Regions from separate parts of the Streptomyces malaysiensis subsp. malaysiensis genome, predicted to be linked through region 2. Evidence: riboswitches for the same ligand, from Rfam matches in the RefSeq annotation. Region 2 holds a riboswitch; each other region holds the start of a gene.
What was found. Region 2 has a riboswitch for cyclic di-AMP ahead of AB0E24_RS09010 (C40 family peptidase). Riboswitches for the same ligand answer to the same signal wherever they lie in the genome.

Region 1 (6,614 bases), on a different contig from region 2:
GCCGACGCCATCCGGCACTCGGTGTACCGCATCGCGGCCGGCGGGTCGTCATTGCCCAGCGAGCCGAAGTTGCCATGGCCGTCGACCATCGGCAGGCGCATGGAGAAGGGCTGCGCCATGCGCACCAGCGCGTCGTAGATCGACGCGTCGCCGTGCGGGTGGAGCTTTCCCATCACCTCGCCGACGACGCGGGCGCACTTCACGAAGCCGCGCTCGGGGCGCAGCCCCATCTCGTTCATCTGGTAGAGGATGCGGCGGTGCACGGGCTTCAGCCCGTCTCGGGCGTCGGGCAGCGCGCGCGAGTAGATGACCGAGTAGGCGTACTCGAGGTAGGAGCCCTGCATCTCGTCGACGACGTCGATGTCGAGGATGCGCTCCTCGAAGTCGTCCGGCGGCGGGGTCTTGGTGCGGCGGCGGGCCATCGCGCTTGCGGCTCCTTCAACTGCCGTTGCGGGATCTGACGCGGACCATTGTGGCCCCGTCCACCGACAAGTGTGGAACGGCCCGGGGTGGCCGGGGCCCGGACGGGGCCCCGAACCGCGCTCCGCGGCCCCGTCCGAAGGCCCTTCGCGGGGGCCCGGGTCAGGTGCCCGAGGGGCCGCGGAAACGGTTCGGGGAAGCTCGCGTGGACGGGAACGGACCGGAACTTCGCCAGATGTCCGTCCCCTTGCATACAGTGACAGAAGCGCTGCGCAAGCGGCTGGCACGCGCTCCATCACGCGATCGAAGGGACGTACATGCCCATGGGTCACACGGCCACGCAGCAGGCCGGCTCCGGCGGCCTGAAAGCGACCGAGCACCGCCTGGCCAATGGCCTGCGCGTGGTGCTCTCCGAGGACCATCTGACCCCGGTCGCCGCGGTCTGTCTGTGGTACGACGTCGGCTCACGCCATGAGGTCAAGGGGCGCACCGGCCTGGCCCACCTCTTCGAGCACCTGATGTTCCAGGGCTCGGCGCAGGTCACCGGCAACGGCCACTTCGAGCTGGTGCAGGGGGCCGGCGGCTCGCTCAACGGCACGACCAGCTTCGAGCGCACCAATTACTTCGAGACCATGCCCGCCCACCAGGTCGAGCTCGCCCTGTGGCTGGAGGCCGACCGCATGGGGTCCCTGCTGACCGCGCTGGACGAGGAGAGCCTGGAGAACCAGCGCGACGTCGTCAAGAACGAGCGCCGCCAGCGGTACGACAACGTCCCGTACGGCACCGCCTTCGAGAAGCTCGTCGCCATGGCCTACCCCGAGGGCCACCCGTACCACCACACCCCGATCGGCTCCATGGCCGACCTGGACGCGGCCTCCCTGGAGGACGCGCGGGAGTTCTTCCGCACCTACTACGCCCCCAACAACGCCGTCCTGTCGATCGTCGGCGACATCGACCCCGAGCAGACGCTCGCCTGGGTCGAGAAGTACTTCGGCTCCATCGCCTCCCACGACGGCAAGCGGCCGCCCCGCGACGGCACGCTCCCGGAGGTGATCGGCGGCCAGCTGCGCGAGGTCGTGGAGGAGGAGGTCCCGGCCCGCGCCCTGATGGCTGCGTACCGGCTGCCGCACGACGGCACCCGTGAGTCCGACGCCGCCGACCTGGCGCTGACCGTCCTCGGCGGCGGGGAGTCCTCCCGGCTCCACAACCGCCTGGTGCGCCGCGATCGCACCGCGGTGGCCGCCGGATTCGGCCTGCTGCGGCTTTCGGGCGCCCCCTCGCTGGGCTGGCTGGACGTGAAGACCTCCGGCGGTGTCGAGGTGCCCGCCATCGAGGCCGCCGTCGACGAGGAGCTGGCCCGCTTCGCCGAGGAGGGGCCCACCCCGCAGGAGATGGAGCGCGCTCAGGCGCAGATCGAGCGGGAGTGGCTGGACCGGCTGGCCACGGTCGGCGGCCGGGCCGACGAGCTCTGCCGGTACGCCGTGCTCTTCGGCGATCCGCAGCTGGCGCTGACCGCCGTGGAGCGGGTGCTGGACATCACCCCCGAGGAGGTGCGGGCCGTGGCCGCGGCGCGGCTGCGTCCCGACAACCGCGCCGTGCTGGTCTACGAGCCCGTCCAGGGCGCCGAGGACGCAGCCGGCACCGCCGACGAAGCCGCCGAGACCGACGCAGAAGGGGAGGCGGCCCAGTGAGCGACGCCGTCACCGCGACCATGACGTTCCACCCGCAGCCCAAGGGCGGCGCCCCCAGGCCGTGGGCGTTCCCGGCCCCCGAGCGCGGTGAGCTGCCCAACGGCCTCACCGTGCTGCGCTGCCACCGCCCCGGCCAGCAGGTCGTCGCCGTCGAGATCAACCTGGAGGCGCCGCTGGACGCCGAGCCGGCCGGGCTCGAAGGCGTCGCCACGATCATGGCGCGCGCCCTGTCGGAGGGCACCGACAAGCACGACGCCGAGGAGTTCGCCGCAGAGCTCGAGCGCTGCGGCGCCACGCTGGACGCGCACGCCGACCACCCCGGTGTCCGCGTTTCCTTGGAGGTTCCGGTCTCCCGGCTGCCCAAGGCGCTCGGTCTGCTGGCCGACGCCCTGCGCGCCCCCGCCTTCCCGGACGGCGAGGTCGAGCGGCTGGTGCGCAACCGGCTGGACGAGATCCCCCATGAGCTGGCCAATCCGGCCCGCCGCGCCTCGATGGCCTTCGCCGCGGACCTCTTCCCGGCCGAGTCGCGGATGTCCCGGCCGCGCCAGGGCACCCAGGAGACCATCGAGGGCATCGACGCCGCGGCCGTGCGGGCCTTCTACGAGGCGCATGTCCGGCCCTCCACCGCCACCGCCGTCATCGTGGGCGACCTCGCCGGTGTCGACGTCGACCAAGCGCTCGCCGACACCCTCGGCGCCTGGACGGGCGGGACGGCCGCGCCGCGCACGGCTCCGCCGATCGTCGCGGACGACACCGGCCGTGTGGTGATCGTCGACCGGCCGGGCGCGGTGCAGACCCAGCTGCTCATCGGGCGCATCGGCGCCGACCGCCACGACCGGGTCTGGCCCGCGCAGGTGCTCGGCACGTACTGCCTGGGCGGCACCCTCACCTCCCGCCTCGACCGGGTGCTGCGCGAGGAGAAGGGCTACACCTACGGGGTGCGCGCCTTCGGCCAGGTGCTGCGCTCCGCGCCCGCGGGCGGATCCGGGGGCGCCGCGATGCTGGCGATCAGCGGCTCGGTGGCCACCGAGGTCACCGGACCCGCGCTGGAGGACCTCTGGAAGGTGCTGCGCACGCTGAAGGAGGAGGGGCTCACCGACGAGGAGCGCGATGTCGCGGTGCAGAACCTGGTGGGCGTCGCCCCGCTGAAGTACGAGACGGCGGCGGCCGTCGCGGGCACCCTCGCCGACCAGGTCGAGCAGCATCTTCCGGACGATTTCCAGGCGCAGTTGTACGCCCGGCTCGCGGAGACCGGCACGGTGGAGGCGACCGCCGCGGTGGTGAGCGCCTTCCCGGCGGACCGGCTGGTCACGGTGCTGGTCGGGGACGCCTCGGCGATCGCGGAGCCGGTCCGGGCGCTGGGCATCGGCGAGGTGCGCGTCATCTCCGGCTGAACCGCCCGGAGTTGGCCGGATCCGGTCGATGAGCCGCCCATCCGGCGGGCTCGCCGACGGTCCGGCGGGGCGGTCCGGCAGGGCGGTCCGGCAACGAGCGAACAGGGGAAGGACCCCGGCACCGAGAGGTGCCGGGGTCCTTCCTTCATGTCCGGTTTATGGGGGTGGCTGCTTGTTTGGTTTGTGGGGAGAGCAACAAAAATCGGGAACCGTTTGGTGATCGAAAGCGGGCCCGTCTAGCGTCGGTCCGGCTGTTCGCCAGCGACTCGCCGCACCCGCGGCACGGACAGCCATCGCCGAGTCCCCGTACGGCGCAAGCCAGGGGAGCCGGGGACCCAACACGTCCCCAGGGGTGAATCGGGCGCCTTCCCCGGCCGGGGGAGGAGTCCGTAGGAGACCTTCCTGCTCCGAACCCGTCAGCTAACCCGGTAGGCGAGAAGGAAGGAAAGGAGTGCGCCACAATATGGCGTCCACCCGCGCTGCCACCGGGAAGCACCGCCGCACCACCAAGGTCAACATCCGCACCGGCGCGAACGTCGTGGGTATCACCACGGTCGCCTCGGGCGTCGTCGCCGGGATAACCGGGCAGGCTTTCGCGGCCGACGGGGGCACCGCTCCCCAGCAGGCCGGTCTGACCCAGGCGATCGCCATCGGCGACGGGATCGCGGACCATATCGAGGCCCAGGCGCAGTCCCAGGAGACCGCCGCCGAGCAGGCCGCCGCCAAGGCCAAGGCGGAGGCGATCGCCCGCCAGGAGGCCGCCAGGAAGGCGGAGGCCGCGGCGAAGAAGGCCAAGGCCGAGCGTGAGGCCAAGGAGCGCGCGGCGCGCGAGGCCGAGCGCCGGCGCCTCAACACCTTCGTGTCGCCGATCACCGGCTCCTACGTCTCCACCGGCTACCACGCGTCCAGCGGTCTGTGGTCCTCCGGCAGCCACACCGGTATCGACTTCCACGCCTCCACCGGCACCTCGGTGCACTCCGTGGGCATCGGCGAGGTCGTCGAGGCGGGCTGGGGCGGCTCCTACGGCAACAATGTCGTCATCAAGATGAACGACGGCACCTACACCCAGTACGGCCACCTGTCGTCGATCAGCGTCTCGGTCGGCCAGCAGGTCACCCCCGGCCAGCAGATCGGCCTGTCGGGCGCCACCGGCAACGTCACCGGTCCGCATCTGCACTTCGAGGCCCGCTCCGGCGAGGACTACGGCTCGGACATCGACCCGCTGTCGTATCTGCGTTCGCACGGCGTCAACGTCTGACCCGGTCGACGTAGAACCCCGGTCGGCATCCGGCCCTGGTCGACGTCCGATCCGCAAGACCGTGAAGGCCGCAAGACCGTGAAGGCCGCGAGACCGTGAAGGCCGCGAGACCGCGAAGGCCGTGAAGACCGCGCGGACGCCGCCGCGGTGCCGCGAGACTCCGAGAAGGCCCCGTCCACCGGACGGGGCCTTCGGCGTGCGGCCGCCCACTGACCAAAAAATATCCATGAAATGGGCCCCGCCATCGGAAATTGCGTCCGATTGGAATAGAGTCGTTCAACGCGCGTTCAATGGGCGCGTTTCGCGGGTGTTAAGGCGGAGGTTCGACAATGTGGGACCGGAAGTGAGCGGGGATACGACCGAGGTCCAGGGCGGCCGCCGGATTTCGGCACATGCGGTGTGCGCCGCGATTCGCGACGACATCGTCTCCGGCACATATCCGCCCGGCGGCCGGCTCACCGAGGAACTCCTCGCCCGGCGCTACGGCGTCTCGCGGGTCCCGGTCCGCGAGGCCCTGCGCACCCTGGAGTCCGAGGGCTTCGTGACCACCCGGCGGCACGCGGGGGCCTGTGTCGCCCAGCCCTCCGAGCGTGAGGCGGCCGACCTGCTGGACATCCGCGCGCTGCTGGAGCCGCTGGGCGCCGCACGGGCCGCACAGCGCCGCACCGAGGCCCATCTGAAGGTGTTGCGCGGGCTGGTCCGGCTCGGCCGGGAGCGGGCCCAGTGCGGCCGGCTCGGCGAACTGCGGCCGCTGGGCGACTGGTTCCACGAGACGCTCGCCCAGGCGTCCGGCAGCCCGAGCCTGGCCGCGATGCTGGTCCAGCTGCGCCGCAAGACCGCATGGGTGTACGCGGCGGCTTCCGCGCCGCACCCCGCGCCGCCCGGGTCCGCCCCGCGCCCCGACCCCGCCGCGCGGGCCGTGGAGTCCTGGGCGGAGCACGGCGCGCTGGTGGACGCGGTGGCGCGCGGCGACGCCGACCGGGCGCGGGCCCTGGCCGCCGCGCACACCGAGCGCGCGCTATCGGAATACCGGCTGCGCCGCCCATCCCCGGTGAGGGTTTCGAAACATTCCGAAAACACGGCGAGCGGCCGGAATTAACAGAGATCCCGTATACAAGTCGTGGGAATTCTCGGCGCGGTTTCACGGCGCTCGGTTCTCCGTCTCCGAGAGCGGAAACCGAAAAACAGCGGGGCCGCGGTGGCCATTACGGCCACCGCGGGGCCGCGGTGGCCATTACGGCCACCGCGGCCCCGCTGTGCCGATTCCCTGACTCGCGGATTCACCCGGGAATCACAAGAGAATCCCCCGGGAATCGGACGGGAATCAGACGGTCTCGGGAAGCTCCTCGAGGCCCTCGGCCACCAGCTTCGCCAGCCGGTCGAGCGCGACCTCGGCGTCGTCCGCGACGGAAGCGAGGACGACCTCCTCGCCGCCCTGGGCCCCCAGGCCGAGCACGGCCAGCATGGAGGCGGCGTTGACCGGGGTGCCGTCGCCCTTGGCGATCGTGATGGGGACGCCGGCGGCGGTGGCCGCCCGGACGAAGATCGACGCAGGGCGGGCGTGCAGGCCCTCGGCCCAGCCGATGGTGACGCGGCGCTCAGCCATGGTGTTGCCCTTCAGGTGTGACGATGCTGTTGTCTAGACCAAAATCATACGGTGTCCGGATCCACCCGGACGATGTCCGAGTGAGTCCGAGCATGCCCGGACCGGCCCGATACGGACCTTCCCCCGACACTCGGCCCCGACGCAAGGGTGTCCACCATCCGGACCGGGCGGGGCCCGTACCCTGGCCCCATGCGGAGCCCGTCGGACCATCACGCCTACCCGACCCACTGGGAAGCCGATGTGGT
Region 2 (6,614 bases):
AGCCGTACGATCCGGCCCCCGAAGCGGAACCTGAACCCGAGGCGGCGGCCGTGCGGGAATCCGCCCCCTCCCCCCGCCGGGAGGTGAGCCGCGGTCGCCGCCGTACCCCCTCGTCCCGGCCCAAGCGCTCCGCGCTCCTGACCGTCGCCGTCCCCTCCGTCTGCGCCCTGGGCGTCACCGCCGTGGCGGCCGCCTCGGTCAGCGGGATCGGAAGCGACAAGAAGGACGAGTCCACCACCCAGGCCGCCCCCGACACCGCGGCGGCCCCCGTGAAGCCCTCCGTCGCCAACAGCAAGCTGGACTCCCAGCTCGCCGGGGTCCGCGAAGGCGCCGACGACTTCCGCGACCGCGCCAGCCGCACCCAGGAGCGGATCGACCTCCAGGCACGCCAGGCAGCGGAGAAGAAGCGCAAGGCCGAGGAGGCGGCGCGCAAGGAGGCGCTGCGCCCGAAGTTCGCGCTGCCCGTCGCCCAGCACGGCCTCAGCGCCATGTTCGGCCAGGCCGGTATCAACTGGATGTCGGTGCACACCGGCATCGACTTCCCGGTGAGCTACGGGACGCCCGTGATGGCCGCCACCGATGGCACCGTAACGACGCAGTGGAACGACGCCTACGGCAATATGGTCGTCCTGACCAGCCCGGACGGCACGGAGACCTGGTACTGCCACCTCAGCAGCGCCAAGATCCGCTCCGGGACCGTGAAGGCCGGGGACACCATCGCGTACTCCGGGAACTCCGGTAACTCCACCGGCCCCCATCTGCACTTCGAGGTCCACCCCGGCGGCGGCGCGGCCATCGACCCGCTGCCCTGGCTGCGCGGCCAGGGCCTCGACCCCACCTGATCCGGCAGGGCCACCTCAGCCCCGGGCGCTGATCCCCGCAGCGCCACCGTGGCGCGCCACCGGCGCACCACGGCCGCGGGCCTACGCCTCGGCCTCGCCCGCTACAGCTTCTCCACCGGTGCGTACCGCAGCAGCAGCCGCTTGGGCTTCTCGTCACCGAAGTCGATCGTCGCCTCCGCGTTGTCCCCGCTGCCCTTCACCGCCACCACCGTGCCGAGCCCGAACGAGTCATGGGTGACCCGGTCGCCGATGGCCAGCGCGACCACCGGGCGCTCACTGGCCCGCCGGGTGGCGAACCCGCTGCCCCCGGTGCGCGAACGCGACGACGACAGACCGGACGACAGCCCTGACGGCGGGGTCGAGGCGACGCCGCTCATGGACGCCGACGGGGTGGCGGGCCCGGTGCGCCGCCACCGCACATACTGGTCCGGGATCTCCTCCAGGAAGCGGGACGGCGGGTTGTACGCGGGCTGGCCCCATGCGCTGCGCATCGTCGAGCGGGTCAGATAGAGCCGCTCGCGGGCCCGGGTGATCCCCACATAGGCCAGCCGGCGCTCCTCCTCCAGCTCCTTGGTCTGGCCGAGCGCCCGCATATGCGGGAAGACGCCGTCCTCCATACCGGTGAGGAAGACGACCGGGAACTCCAGGCCCTTCGCCGTGTGCAGCGTCATCAGCGTGATCACGCCGGAGCCCTCGGTGTCCTCGTCCGGGATCTGGTCCGAGTCGGCGACGAGCGCGACCTGCTCCAGGAAGTCCGCGAGGGTGCCGGGGTTCTCGCCCCGGTCCTGCTCGAACTCCAGGGCCACGGCCGCGAGCTCCTGGAGGTTCTCGATCCGGGTCTCGTCCTGCGGATCGGTGGACGTCTGGAGCTCGGCCAGATAGCCGGTGCGCTCCAGCACGGCCTCCAGGACGGTCGCCGGGCCCGCCCCGGACTCCACGATGGTGTGCAGCTCCTCCATGAGCGTGTTGAACCGCTTGACGGCGTTGGCCGAGCGGGCCGCCATGCCGTACGCCTCGTCGACCCGGCGCAGCGCCTGCGGGAAGGTGATCTTCTCGCGCAGGGCCAGCGCGTCGATCATGGCCTCCGCGCGCTCCCCGATACCGCGCTTGGGCACGTTCAGGATCCGGCGCAGCGGGACGGCGTCCTCGGGGTTGGCCAGCACCCGCAGATACGCGAGGACGTCGCGGACCTCCTTGCGCTCGTAGAAGCGCACCCCGCCGACGACCTTGTACGGCAGCCCGACCCGGATGAAGACCTCCTCGAAGACACGGGACTGGGCGTTGGTCCGGTAGAAGACCGCCACATCCCCGGCCCTGGCGTCGTCCGCGTCGGTCAGCCGGTCGATCTCGTCGGCGACGAACTGGGCCTCGTCGTGCTCGGTGTCGGCCACATAGCCGGTGATCTCGGTCCCGGCGCCGGCGTCCGTCCACAGGTTCTTCGGGCGGCGGTTCTCATTGCGCTCGATGACCGCGTTGGCCGCGCTCAGGATGGTCTGGGTGGAGCGGTAGTTCTGCTCGAGGAGGATCGTCCGCGCGCTGGGGTAGTCCTCCTCGAACTGGAGGATGTTACGGATCGTGGCGCCCCGGAAGGCGTAGATCGACTGGTCGGCGTCGCCCACCACGCACAGCTCGGCGGCCGGGGTCTCGTCGGTGCCGGTGCCCACCAACTCGCGCACGAGTGTGTACTGCGCGTGGTTGGTGTCCTGGTACTCGTCCACCAGGACGTGCCGGAAGCGGCGGCGGTAGTGCTCCGCGACGTCCGGGAACGCCTGGAGCAGATTGACCGTGGTCATGATGATGTCGTCGAAGTCCAGCGCATTGGCCTCGCGCAGCCGCGCCTGGTACATCACATACGCCTCGGCCAAGGTCTTCTCAAAGCCGTCCGATGCCTGTCCGGCGAAGGTCTCCTCGTCGATCAGCTCGTTCTTGAGGTTGGAGATCTTGGCGCTGAAGGACTTCGGCGGGAACCGCTTGGGGTCGAGGTCCAGATCCCGGCAGACCAGCGACATCAGCCGCTTGGAGTCGGCGGCGTCGTAGATCGAGAACGACGAGGTGAAGCCCAGCTTCTTCGACTCCCGGCGCAGGATGCGGACGCAGGCGCTGTGGAAGGTGGACACCCACATGGCGTTGGCCCGCGGGCCGACGAGCTCCTCGACCCGCTCCTTCATCTCGCCCGCCGCCTTGTTGGTGAAGGTGATGGCGAGGATCTGGCCGGGGTGTGTGCCGCGGGCTCCGAGCAGATACGCGATGCGGTGGGTGAGCACCCGGGTCTTGCCCGAACCGGCGCCCGCGACGATCAGCAGCGGCGAGCCGGTGTGCTCCACGGCGGCCCTCTGCTGCTCGTTCAACCCCTGGAGCAGGGCGGACGGGTCCACCACGGACCGCGCCGCGCCGTCCCGGTAATGGGACTCCCGGGGCACGGGCGCGTCGAATCCGCCGCTGAAGAGGTGATGCGGCACATCCTCGGCACCGCCGTGGCCAGGGTGCGCCGAATCCTCGGGCGGCGGGGGCTGCTCCTCGTCCGAGGGAGGCCCGAGGTCCGCCAGGAAGCTGTCGTCAAAGAGGCTGCTCATCGCTCACCGAGTCTAGGCCGCCCCACTGACAGCCGACCTACGAACATCACGAAACGGTTTCGGGCAAAACGCCCACCAGCCTTCACAGAAGCCCCACGCGTTGGCTACCGTCCTGCCTCAGGCGGCCCGAGATCCGTCGGCGAACCGCGCCGGCACGGGTGGCCTCCGCCGAGTCCGGTATCGCCGTGAGGCGCCCGGAGCCGGGGACCCAACAACGCAAGACCGGGGTGAATCGGCCGGAAACGGTGCGGCACGGACAGTGCCGCCCGGAGACGGCCGTAGGGCAGCCTTCCGAACCGCCCGAACCCGACAGCTAACCCGGTAGGCGGTCCACGGAAGGAGTCGCCTCCCTTGGCGTCGCACCGCAAGCCGCGGAGCCGAATACCCGCCCCGCTCACCGGCCACGGCCGCCGTACGGCCGTCGGGTTCACCACGGCCGCCCTCGCGTCCGTCACCCTCCTCTCCCAGACGGCCAACGCCGCACCCGCCGACCCCAAGCCGGCTACGCAGTCGCTCGAGAAGGTCAAGGAGAAGGTCGACACCCTCTACCACCAGGCGGAGACCGCCACCCAGCACTACAACGCCGCCAAGGAGCGCACCGACCAGCAGCGGGGCAAGGTCGACAAGTTGCTGGACTCCGTCGCCCAGCGCACCGAGAAGCTCAACGAGGCGCGGCGCATGCTCGGCCAGTACGCCGCCGCCCAGTACCGCGACGGCGGGATGGCCCGCTCCGCCGCGACCCTGCTGTTCTCCAACAACCCGCAGGACGTCTTCGACCAGTCGCATCTGATGGACCGGATGACCGGCCGGCAGAAGCAGGCCGTCGACGACTTCCAGAAGCAGCGGGCGGAGGCCGCCAAGGAGCGCGGCAAGGCCAGCGAAAGCCTCGCCTCGCTGACCTCGGCGCAGAAGCAGCTGAAGATCCAGAAGAAGACCGTCCAGGACAAGCTGACCGAGGCCCGGCGGCTGCTGGCGAATCTGACCGCCAAGGAGAAGGCGCGGCTGGCGGCGATCGAGAAGAAGAAGGCGGAGGAGGACCGCCGTAAGGCCGCCGCACTCGCCGAGAAGCAGCGGCAGGAGGCCGCCGCGCGCAAGAAGCAGCAGGAGCAGCAGCAACAGGAACAGCAGAACACGGGCAGCGGCTCCGGTTCGACGACGCCCTCGGCCCCGGCCGACACCTCCAAGGCGGCCCAGGCCATCGCCTTCGCGAAGGCGCAGATCGGCAAGCCGTATGTCTGGGGCGCCACCGGCCCCAGCTCCTTCGACTGCTCGGGGCTGACACAGGCGGCCTGGAAGTCCGCCGGGATCTCGCTGCCGCGCACCACCTGGGACCAGGTGAAGGTCGGTACGCGGGTCTCGACGTCCCAACTCCAGCCGGGCGATCTCGTCTTCTTCTACGACGACATCAGCCATGTGGGCCTCTACATCGGCGACGGGATGATGATCCACGCGCCGAAGCCCGGCGATGTGGTGAAGAAGGCGCCGATCACGGAGATGCCGATCTACGGGAGCGTGCGGCCCTCGTAGCCCCCTGGCGCCGGTATGCCGCTGCCCGGGGCCGGACCCCGGGCAGCGGCACCGTCATCGCCTCGGACGCGGGCTCGCGCTTCAGACGCGGCGCTCGTGCCTCAGGTGCCGGGCTTGCGCCCGTAGACGTACACGTCGTCGCCGTTCCGCAGCAGGCTCCAGTACTTCTTGGCGTCACCCTTGCGCATGTTGACGCAGCCGTGGGAGCCCGGCGGGGACCATACGCTGCCCGCGATCGAGTGGAACGCCTGGCCACCGTCGAAGAACTGGCTGTACGGCATGGCGACGTTGTAGAGCGTCGACCAGTGGTCGATGTTCCGCCAGTAGACCCTCTTCAGCCCGGTGCGGGTCTCGAAGCCGTCCCGCCCGGACCGCACCGGCACCGGTCCGTAGACCAGCCGGGAGCCGTCCTGGACCCAGCTCAGCTGCCGGGTGAGGTCGACGCAGGCGATACGGCCCTTGTTGGTGGGGCACTTCTTCGCCGCGTTCGGGTTGTGCCCCGCGGCCTTCTGGGCGTTGATGAGATTCATGACGCCCGAGGTGATCGGGCCCGCGTAGCCGATCGTCGGGCTGATGCCGTGGTCGATCTGGAACTTCTGGATCGCGAGACAGTCCGCCCGCGACTGCCGCCCGTCCACGGGGCGGCCGAGGAACCGCTCGGCCTGCTTCTGATACGGCCCCGCGGTGGTCGTGCACGACGACGCGGCCATGGTCACCGGTGTCACCGACCCCGTCGACCGGCCCAGTGGCCGCGTCTGGGCCTGCGCCGGACCGCCGACGGCGACCGCGAGCGGCACCGCCATCCCCACCAGCCCCAGAGCCACACCCGCGCGCCGCCCACGACGACTTCCGACTGCCCCCACTACCCCCATGGCCACTCCTCTCGACTGCCCAGCTCTTTACTAAGACAGCTCGCGAGTGCAAATGGTTGCATCGGGATCGTGTCGCAATTGTCGTGGGATCACCCTCAGAACATCAGTTCGTCAGGTCCACAGCACGGCAATGAAGATGTTTGCCGTTGTCAAGGCACCCACCGCGCCGAAGGCGGCCGACTCCACCTTCTCCTCATCGCGCTTCACATACACCAGGCCGAGGATCACGACCAACAGCGCCAGCTTCACACCGATCTTGACGGTGTTGACGCTGTTGTCGTCGGCCTGATTGAGGCCGACCAGCGCGACTCCGGTCACCAGCATGGTCAGCGCGCCGTGCAGCATCGCCGGGAGCATCCGGGCCTCGCCCGCGCCCATCGCCTTCAACTGCGAGAAGAAGCCGCCGAGCAGCGCGCCGATGCCGACGATGTGCAGACCGACGAACACGTGAATGAGTACGTCCATGGCTCCGGAGACTAGCCCCGCTCATATCATCACCCGGCACTCGGGTGGGCCCCTATCGCCGCTTCGGTCACGGCCCTCCACAGTCCCGACCACCCCACTCGCCGGGCGATCAGCAGCCGTCACGGGAACGACGAAATCAGTCCACTCCCGTTGAATGTCGTTCAATCCCCCGCATGGACCCCGTTTCCCGGCCTAGCTTCCTCCTCCAGGTGGCAGTCCGCTTCCCGTCAACAGAGGGTCCCCGCCTCACGGTGGACTGCCACCTGCCCGTCCACTCCCCATGAGGGTCCAGGATTCGCCAAACATCCTGGAATGCCCAAGAAAGACCAGGTGAA
Region 3 (6,614 bases), on a different contig from region 2:
TGGCCCGAGCGGTGAAGCGGATCCGCGGGTACCTCGCCGAGCTGATCCACCGCAAGCGCGGCGATCTCGGCGAGGACTTGATCTCGGGGCTGATCCGGGCCAGCGACCACGGTGAGCACCTCACCGAGAACGAGGCCGCCGCGATGTGCTTCGTGCTTCTTTTCGCCGGCTTCGAAACGACCATCAACTTGATCGGCAACGGCGTCTACGCACTGCTGCGCAATCCGGAGCAGCGCGCCCAGATGCAGCGGGCGGTGGAAGAAGGGGACGAGCGGCTGCTGGCCGCCGGGGTCGAGGAGCTGCTGCGCTACGACGGACCCGTGGAGATCGCCACCTGGCGGTTCGCCACCGAGCCGCTCACCCTCGCGGGGCAGCGCATCGCCGAGGGCGAGCCGGTGCTGGTGGTGCTCGCCGCCGCCGACCGGGACCCCGAGCGGTTCGCGGCGCCCGATGTCCTCGACCTCGCCCGCCGGGACAATCAGCACCTCGGCTACGGCCACGGCATCCATTACTGTCTGGGCGCCCCGCTGGCCCGGCTGGAGGCCCGGACCGCGATCGGCACCCTGCTGCGGCGGCTGCCCGGACTACGGCTCGCGGCCGATCCGGAGGATCTGCGATGGCGCGGCGGGCTCATCATGCGCGGGCTGCGCACGCTTCCGGTGACCTGGAATTCCACCGGCGGCTGAAGGCCCAAGCCCCGTACGGCGCGACATAGGTGACGAAACATCAGCCGTGTGACCTCGGCGTGACCTGGGATACATCCGCTTGTGATGATCGAGGGCCCTCGCTATGTTCACCGGCAAACCCAGTCGCCATAGCGCCTAGGAGAGGTCAATCGCATGCGTTCCGGTAATGGTCGACACCGTCGCCCTCGTCAGGTCCCGGCCATCATCGTCGCGGCGGGGGTCACGGGGGCGGGCCTCGCCATCCCCCTCTTCGGGGCGGCCGGCGCACAGGCCGCCCCGGCCGCCACCTGGGACCAGGTCGCCGAGTGCGAGAGCGGCGGGATGTGGAGTGCCAACGAGGGCAACGGCTTCTACGGCGGGCTTCAGCTGACCCTCGACATGTGGAAGCAGTATGGCGGCGCGGAGTACGCCCCGCGCCCCGACCTGGCCAGCCGCTCCCAGCAGATATCCGTCGCCGAGGCGATCCTCGGCGACCGTGGCCCCGACGCCTGGCCGAGCTGTGCGCTGGGCGCCGGGCTCGCCGATGACGCCGGCGCCCCCGATGGGGACCCCGGCGGTGCGGCCACCGCGGACCCGGGCACGGGCCGCGGCGGGGACGAGCCGGGGGACCGAGGGCAGGACGGCTCCTCCTCCCCGTCGCGGGACGGTTCGGAGACATCCGGCAATACCGATAAGACGGATGAGCCGGGCTCGGCCGAGGGGTCCGAGGCGCCCGACGCCTCCCAGTCCCCCGACGGGCGGGACGGCTCGGAGTCGGACCGCCGGGCCTCGGACGGTCCGGAGTCGGGCGGTCCGGAGTCGGGTGGCTCCGACCGCTCGAAGGAGCCCTCGACGACTCCCTCCGCCGACCCCACGTCCTCCGGCCGCCACCGCGGCGCCCCGGACGCGGGGGAGCGGGCCGACGACGGCGGTTCGTCGGACGCCCGGCCCTCCGGGCGCCATGCCTCGCGCGAGGCTGCGGACCGCGAGCAGAGCCCCACGGGTGACGATTACACCGTTCGCCCCGGTGACAACCTGTCAGGGATCGCCGAGCACCGGAATGTGGCCCGGGGTTGGGAAGGGATCTACGAAAACAACGAGGACCTCATCGGGGTCGACCCCGACCTGATCATCCCTGGTCAGCGACTTGACCTCACCATCAGGGAGCAGTGATTCGGGGGGAATTGCCCGATCTGGTTCCGGTGAGACATACATCTCGTCACAATATCCGGGCCGTACCCCGTGTCCGATCTCTCCTCGCCCGGCCTACCTGCGTCGATGTGGACCGGGTGAGATCAATTACATACCCATTCGCTCCGCTTGGGGTGTTTGAACGTTCTCGGAAGGTGTGTTTACCGTTTTTCCGCTCGCCACCGCGGGCACCGCCGATCGTCACGCCGAATCCTGCCGGCGGTCGGGGGAAACCGACGCGTCAGCGCCGAAGGCAGGAGCGGGGGACCCAAGGTAGGTGCCGAGTGGCCTGTGGACACGGGCTTGTCGGCTAGGGGTGAAGCCGGGCGCGACCATCGCGACCGGCCGGGCAACTCACGTCCGAACCCGACAGCTCACCTCGTAGGCGTCGGTGAGGAAACGAACCAAACATGCTCAAGTCCAACGGGAAGCACCGCCGTCCCTCCAAGGCCACCCGTATCGCCGCACTCACCGGTCTCGCCGGTGCCGCCGTGGCGGCGCCGCTGATCGGGGCGACCTCCGCTTCCGCCGCCACCACCTCCCAGTGGGACCAGGTCGCGCAGTGCGAGTCCGGCGGCAACTGGTCCATCAACACCGGCAACGGCTACTACGGCGGCCTTCAGTTCTCGAGCTCCACCTGGGCCGCCTACGGCGGCACGGCCTACGCCTCCACCGCGGACAAGGCGAGCAAGGCCCAGCAGATCCAGATCGCCGAGAAGGTCCTCGGCAGCCAGGGCAAGGGCGCCTGGCCGGTCTGCGGCACGGGCCTGACCTCCGGCGGCAGCCCGTCCGCGCCGTCCGCGCCGTCCGGTTCGCAGGACCAGTCCTCGGCCTCCACCAAGTCGGCCCCGGCCGCCAAGCCGGCCCAGCCGAAGGCGGAGCCCCGTACCGCGCCCGAGCACGCCGCGCGCCAGGAGGCCCGTGGCCCGATCAAGAAGGGTGACGGCGAGTACAAGGTCAAGTCCGGCGACACCCTCGGCAAGATCGCCAAGGCGCACGATGTCAAGGGCGGCTGGAAGAAGCTCTTCAAGCTGAACAAGGACATCATCGAGAAGGCCGACCTCATCTTCCCGGGCCAGCAGCTGCACCTCCGCTGAGCCACGGCCACGGATACGGCTACTGCCTGAACGAGCCCCGGTCGAACGTGCCGCCCCGACGGCACGTTCCGCCGGGGCTCACGCATTCCCCGGAAATCCGGATATGTAATCCGGAATCTCGCTTTTTGTGTCACGCCCCCGTCTCGTGGGGCGGGCGAACGCGGGGCGCAGCCCTCCCGGCCCGTTAGGCTCGTGCTGCTACCGCAGACCCATACGAAGGAGAACCTCGTGCCGTCCATCGACGTCGTCGTAGCTCGCGAGATCCTCGACTCGCGAGGCAACCCCACGGTCGAGGTCGAGGTCGGCCTCGACGACGGCAGCACGGGCCGTGCCGCCGTTCCGTCCGGCGCCTCCACCGGCGCCTTCGAGGCCCTCGAGCTCCGTGACGGCGACAAGAACCGCTACAACGGCAAGGGCGTGGAGAAGGCCGTCCTCGCCGTGATCGAGCAGATCGGTCCCGAGCTGGTCGGCTATGACGCCACCGAGCAGCGGCTGATCGACCAGGCGATGTTCGACCTGGACGCCACCCCGGACAAGTCCTCGCTCGGCGCCAACGCGATCCTCGGTGTCTCCCTCGCCGTAGCGCACGCCGCCTCCGAGGCGTCCGACCTCCCCCTCTTCCGTTACCTCGGCGGCCCGAACGCCCATCTGCTGCCGGTCCCGATGATGAACATCCTCAACGGCGGGTCGCACGCGGACTCCAATGTGGACATCCAGGAGTTCATGATCGCCCCGGTCGGCGCGGAGTCCTTCTCCGAGGCCCTGCGCTGGGGCACCGAGGTCTACCACACCCTGAAGTCCGTGCTGAAGGAGCGCGGTCTGTCCACCGGCCTCGGCGACGAGGGCGGCTTCGCGCCGAACCTCGGCTCCAACCGCGAGGCCCTGGACCTGATCCTCGAGGCGGTCAAGAAGGCCGGCTACCAGCCGGGCCAGGACATCGCGCTCGCGCTGGACGTCGCCGCCTCCGAGTTCTACAAGGACGGCACCTACCAGTTCGAGGGGCAGTCCCGCACCGCCGCCGAGATGACCTCGTACTACGCCGAGCTGGTCGACGCGTACCCGCTGGTCTCCATCGAGGACCCGCTGAACGAGGAGGACTGGGAGGGCTGGAAGACCATCACCGAGCAGCTCGGCGACAAGGTCCAGCTGGTCGGCGACGACCTCTTCGTCACCAACCCCGAGCGGCTGTCCCGCGGTATCGACAGCGACACCGCCAACGCCCTGCTGGTCAAGGTCAACCAGATCGGCTCGCTGACCGAGACCCTGGACGCCGTCGAGCTGGCCCAGCGCAGCGGCTACAAGTGCATGATGTCGCACCGCTCCGGTGAGACCGAGGACGTCACCATCGCCGACCTGGCCGTCGCCACCAACTGCGGCCAGATCAAGACCGGCGCCCCGGCCCGCTCCGAGCGGGTGGCCAAGTACAACCAGCTGCTGCGCATCGAGGAGATCCTCGACGACGCCGCGGTGTACGCGGGCCGTTCCGCCTTCCCGCGCTTCAAGGGCTGAGCGGACACGTCTGACACCCGTCCCCGGCCGCGGTCCCGTACCGTGGCCGGGGACGGCGTTACTCGAAGCGAAGTCATCACCGGGGAGGCGACGTGCCGGCGGATCGCGAACGGTTCTCCACCGCGACCAGGCTCAAGGCGCTCGGCGAGCACGCCGCCGCCCGGGTCTACCGCGTGCGGACCAAGCGCCGCCGGGGCCGGCTGACCGGCCGGGCGGCCCTGCTCGCGCTGGTCGTCTGCTCCCTCGTCGTGGCGCTCGCCTATCCGATGCGGCAGTACATCTCCCAGCGCTCCGACATCGCCGAGCAGCGGCGCGAGGCCCAGCGGGCCCGTGAGGACGTCAAGCAGCTGCGGGAGCAGAAGGCCCGGCTGCGCGACCCCGCCTACACCGAGCGGCAGGCCCGGGAGCGGCTGCACTTCCTGATGCCGGGGGAGACCGGCTACAGCGTGGTGGACGGCAGCGGCTCCGCCGAGCGCTCCACCGACCAGGGCGCGGCCGGCCGCCCCTGGTACACCAACCTCTGGGACGCCGTGGACACGGCGGACGCGGCGGGGGCGGCCGGCGCGGCCCGCTGAGGCGCCGCGCCCCGGCCACCACCGGCGCACCCGGTGACGAATCGAAACGAAGAAGAAGAACTTCCCACTCATGGATACGCCCCCGCCCCAGACGGAGCCCACCGCGCCCACCGACGCGGACATCCACGCCGTACGGGAGCAGCTGAACCGCGTGCCCCGGGGTCTGCGTGCGATCGCGCACCGCTGCCCCTGCGGCAATCCGGACGTCGTGGAGACCGCGCCGCGGCTCGAGGACGGTACGCCCTTCCCCACCCTCTACTACCTGACCTGTCCGCGCGCCGCGTCCGCGATCGGCACGCTGGAGGCCGGGGGTGTGATGAAGGAGATGACGGCCCGGCTGGCCACCGATCCCGAACTCGCCGCCGCCTACCGCGCCGCCCACGAGGACTACATCGCGCGCCGCGACGCCGTCGAGGTGCTCCAGGGCTTCCCCAGCGCGGGCGGGATGCCGGACCGGGTGAAGTGCCTGCACGTCCTGGTCGCCCATGCGCTCGCGGCCGGTCCCGGGGTCAATCCGCTCGGGGACGAGGCGCTCGCGATGCTGCCGGAGTGGTGGCGGAAGGGACCGTGTGTCGGCCCCCGCGGGGCCGAGGACACGAGCCGGGAGGAGAGCGCATGACCCGCGTCGCCGCCGTGGACTGCGGCACCAACTCGATCCGGCTGCTGGTGGCCGACGCCGATCCGGCCACCGGGGAGCTGATCGAGCTCGACCGCCGGATGAAGATCGTCCGGCTGGGCCAGGGCGTGGACCGCACGGGCCGGCTGGCCCCCGAGGCGCTGGAGCGCACCTTCGCCGCCTGCCGCGAGTACGCCGAGGTCATCCGGGAGCTGGGCGCCGAGCGCGTCCGTTTCGTGGCCACCTCCGCGTCCCGCGATGCCGAGAACCGCGAGGAGTTCGTGCGCGGGGTCATGGAGATCCTGGGCGTCGAACCGGAGGTGATCAGCGGGGACCAGGAGGCGGAGTTCTCCTTCACCGGGGCCACCAAGGAGCTCATGGGCCGGTCCCATGTGCCCGGGCCGTATCTGGTGGTGGACATCGGCGGTGGTTCGACGGAGTTCGTCGAGGGCGGCGAGGGGGTGCGGGCGGCCCGCAGCGTGGACATCGGCTGCGTCCGGCTGACCGAGCGCCATCTGGCGGTGGACGGCCGGATCACCGATCCCCCGACGGAGGATCAGATCGCGGCCATAAAGTGCGATGTCGACACGGCGCTGGACCTCGCCGAGCGGACCGTGCCGCTCACCCGCGCCTGCCGTCCCGCGGACGGCCACGCCCTGGTCGGGCTGGCCGGTTCGGTCACCACGGTGGCCGGGATCGCGCTGGGCCTGGCGGAGTACGAGTCCTCCGCGATCCACCACTCCCGGATCACGCTCGACCAGGTCCGCGAGATCACCGGCAAGCTGCTCGGCTCCACCCACGACGAGCGGGCGAGGATCCCGGTGATGCATCCGGGACGGGTCGACGTGATCGGCGCGGGGGCGCTCATCCTGCTTTCGATCATGGAAAGGACCGGTGCCGAGGAGGTCGTGGTGAGCGAACATGACATCCTCGACGGGATCGCCTGGAGCATCGCCTGAGC

Region 1: linked by a shared signal. The riboswitch ahead of AB0E24_RS24030 (M23 family metallopeptidase) and the one ahead of AB0E24_RS09010 (C40 family peptidase) in region 2 are both predicted to bind cyclic di-AMP.
Region 3: linked by a shared signal. The riboswitch ahead of AB0E24_RS38255 (transglycosylase family protein) and the one ahead of AB0E24_RS09010 (C40 family peptidase) in region 2 are both predicted to bind cyclic di-AMP.

The regions. Positions count from the first base shown of each region.
Region 1 covers NZ_JBEZNG010000012.1:99,153-105,766, forward strand. Annotated here, with positions in the region: gene AB0E24_RS24015 (DNA gyrase/topoisomerase IV subunit A) at 1-422, opposite strand, end outside; gene AB0E24_RS24020 (M16 family metallopeptidase) at 744-2,111, shown strand; gene AB0E24_RS24025 (M16 family metallopeptidase) at 2,108-3,505, shown strand; cyclic di-AMP (ydaO/yuaA leader) riboswitch at 3,790-3,954, shown strand; gene AB0E24_RS24030 (M23 family metallopeptidase) at 3,969-4,763, shown strand; gene AB0E24_RS24035 (GntR family transcriptional regulator) at 5,095-5,862, shown strand; gene AB0E24_RS24040 (HPr family phosphocarrier protein) at 6,088-6,369, opposite strand; gene AB0E24_RS24045 (bifunctional acetate--CoA ligase family protein/GNAT family N-acetyltransferase) at 6,559-6,614, shown strand, end outside.
Region 2 covers NZ_JBEZNG010000003.1:435,802-442,415, reverse strand. Annotated here, with positions in the region: gene AB0E24_RS09020 (M23 family metallopeptidase) at 1-842, shown strand, start outside; gene pcrA (DNA helicase PcrA) at 944-3,415, opposite strand; cyclic di-AMP (ydaO/yuaA leader) riboswitch at 3,572-3,758, shown strand; gene AB0E24_RS09010 (C40 family peptidase) at 3,767-4,942, shown strand; gene AB0E24_RS09005 (L,D-transpeptidase) at 5,044-5,814, opposite strand; gene AB0E24_RS09000 (hypothetical protein) at 5,926-6,279, opposite strand.
Region 3 covers NZ_JBEZNG010000029.1:77,920-84,533, reverse strand. Annotated here, with positions in the region: gene AB0E24_RS38265 (cytochrome P450 family protein) at 1-686, shown strand, start outside; gene AB0E24_RS38260 (transglycosylase family protein) at 840-1,838, shown strand; cyclic di-AMP (ydaO/yuaA leader) riboswitch at 2,092-2,259, shown strand; gene AB0E24_RS38255 (transglycosylase family protein) at 2,267-2,953, shown strand; gene eno (phosphopyruvate hydratase) at 3,182-4,462, shown strand; gene AB0E24_RS38245 (FtsB family cell division protein) at 4,555-5,037, shown strand; gene AB0E24_RS38240 (DUF501 domain-containing protein) at 5,108-5,656, shown strand; gene AB0E24_RS38235 (Ppx/GppA phosphatase family protein) at 5,653-6,612, shown strand.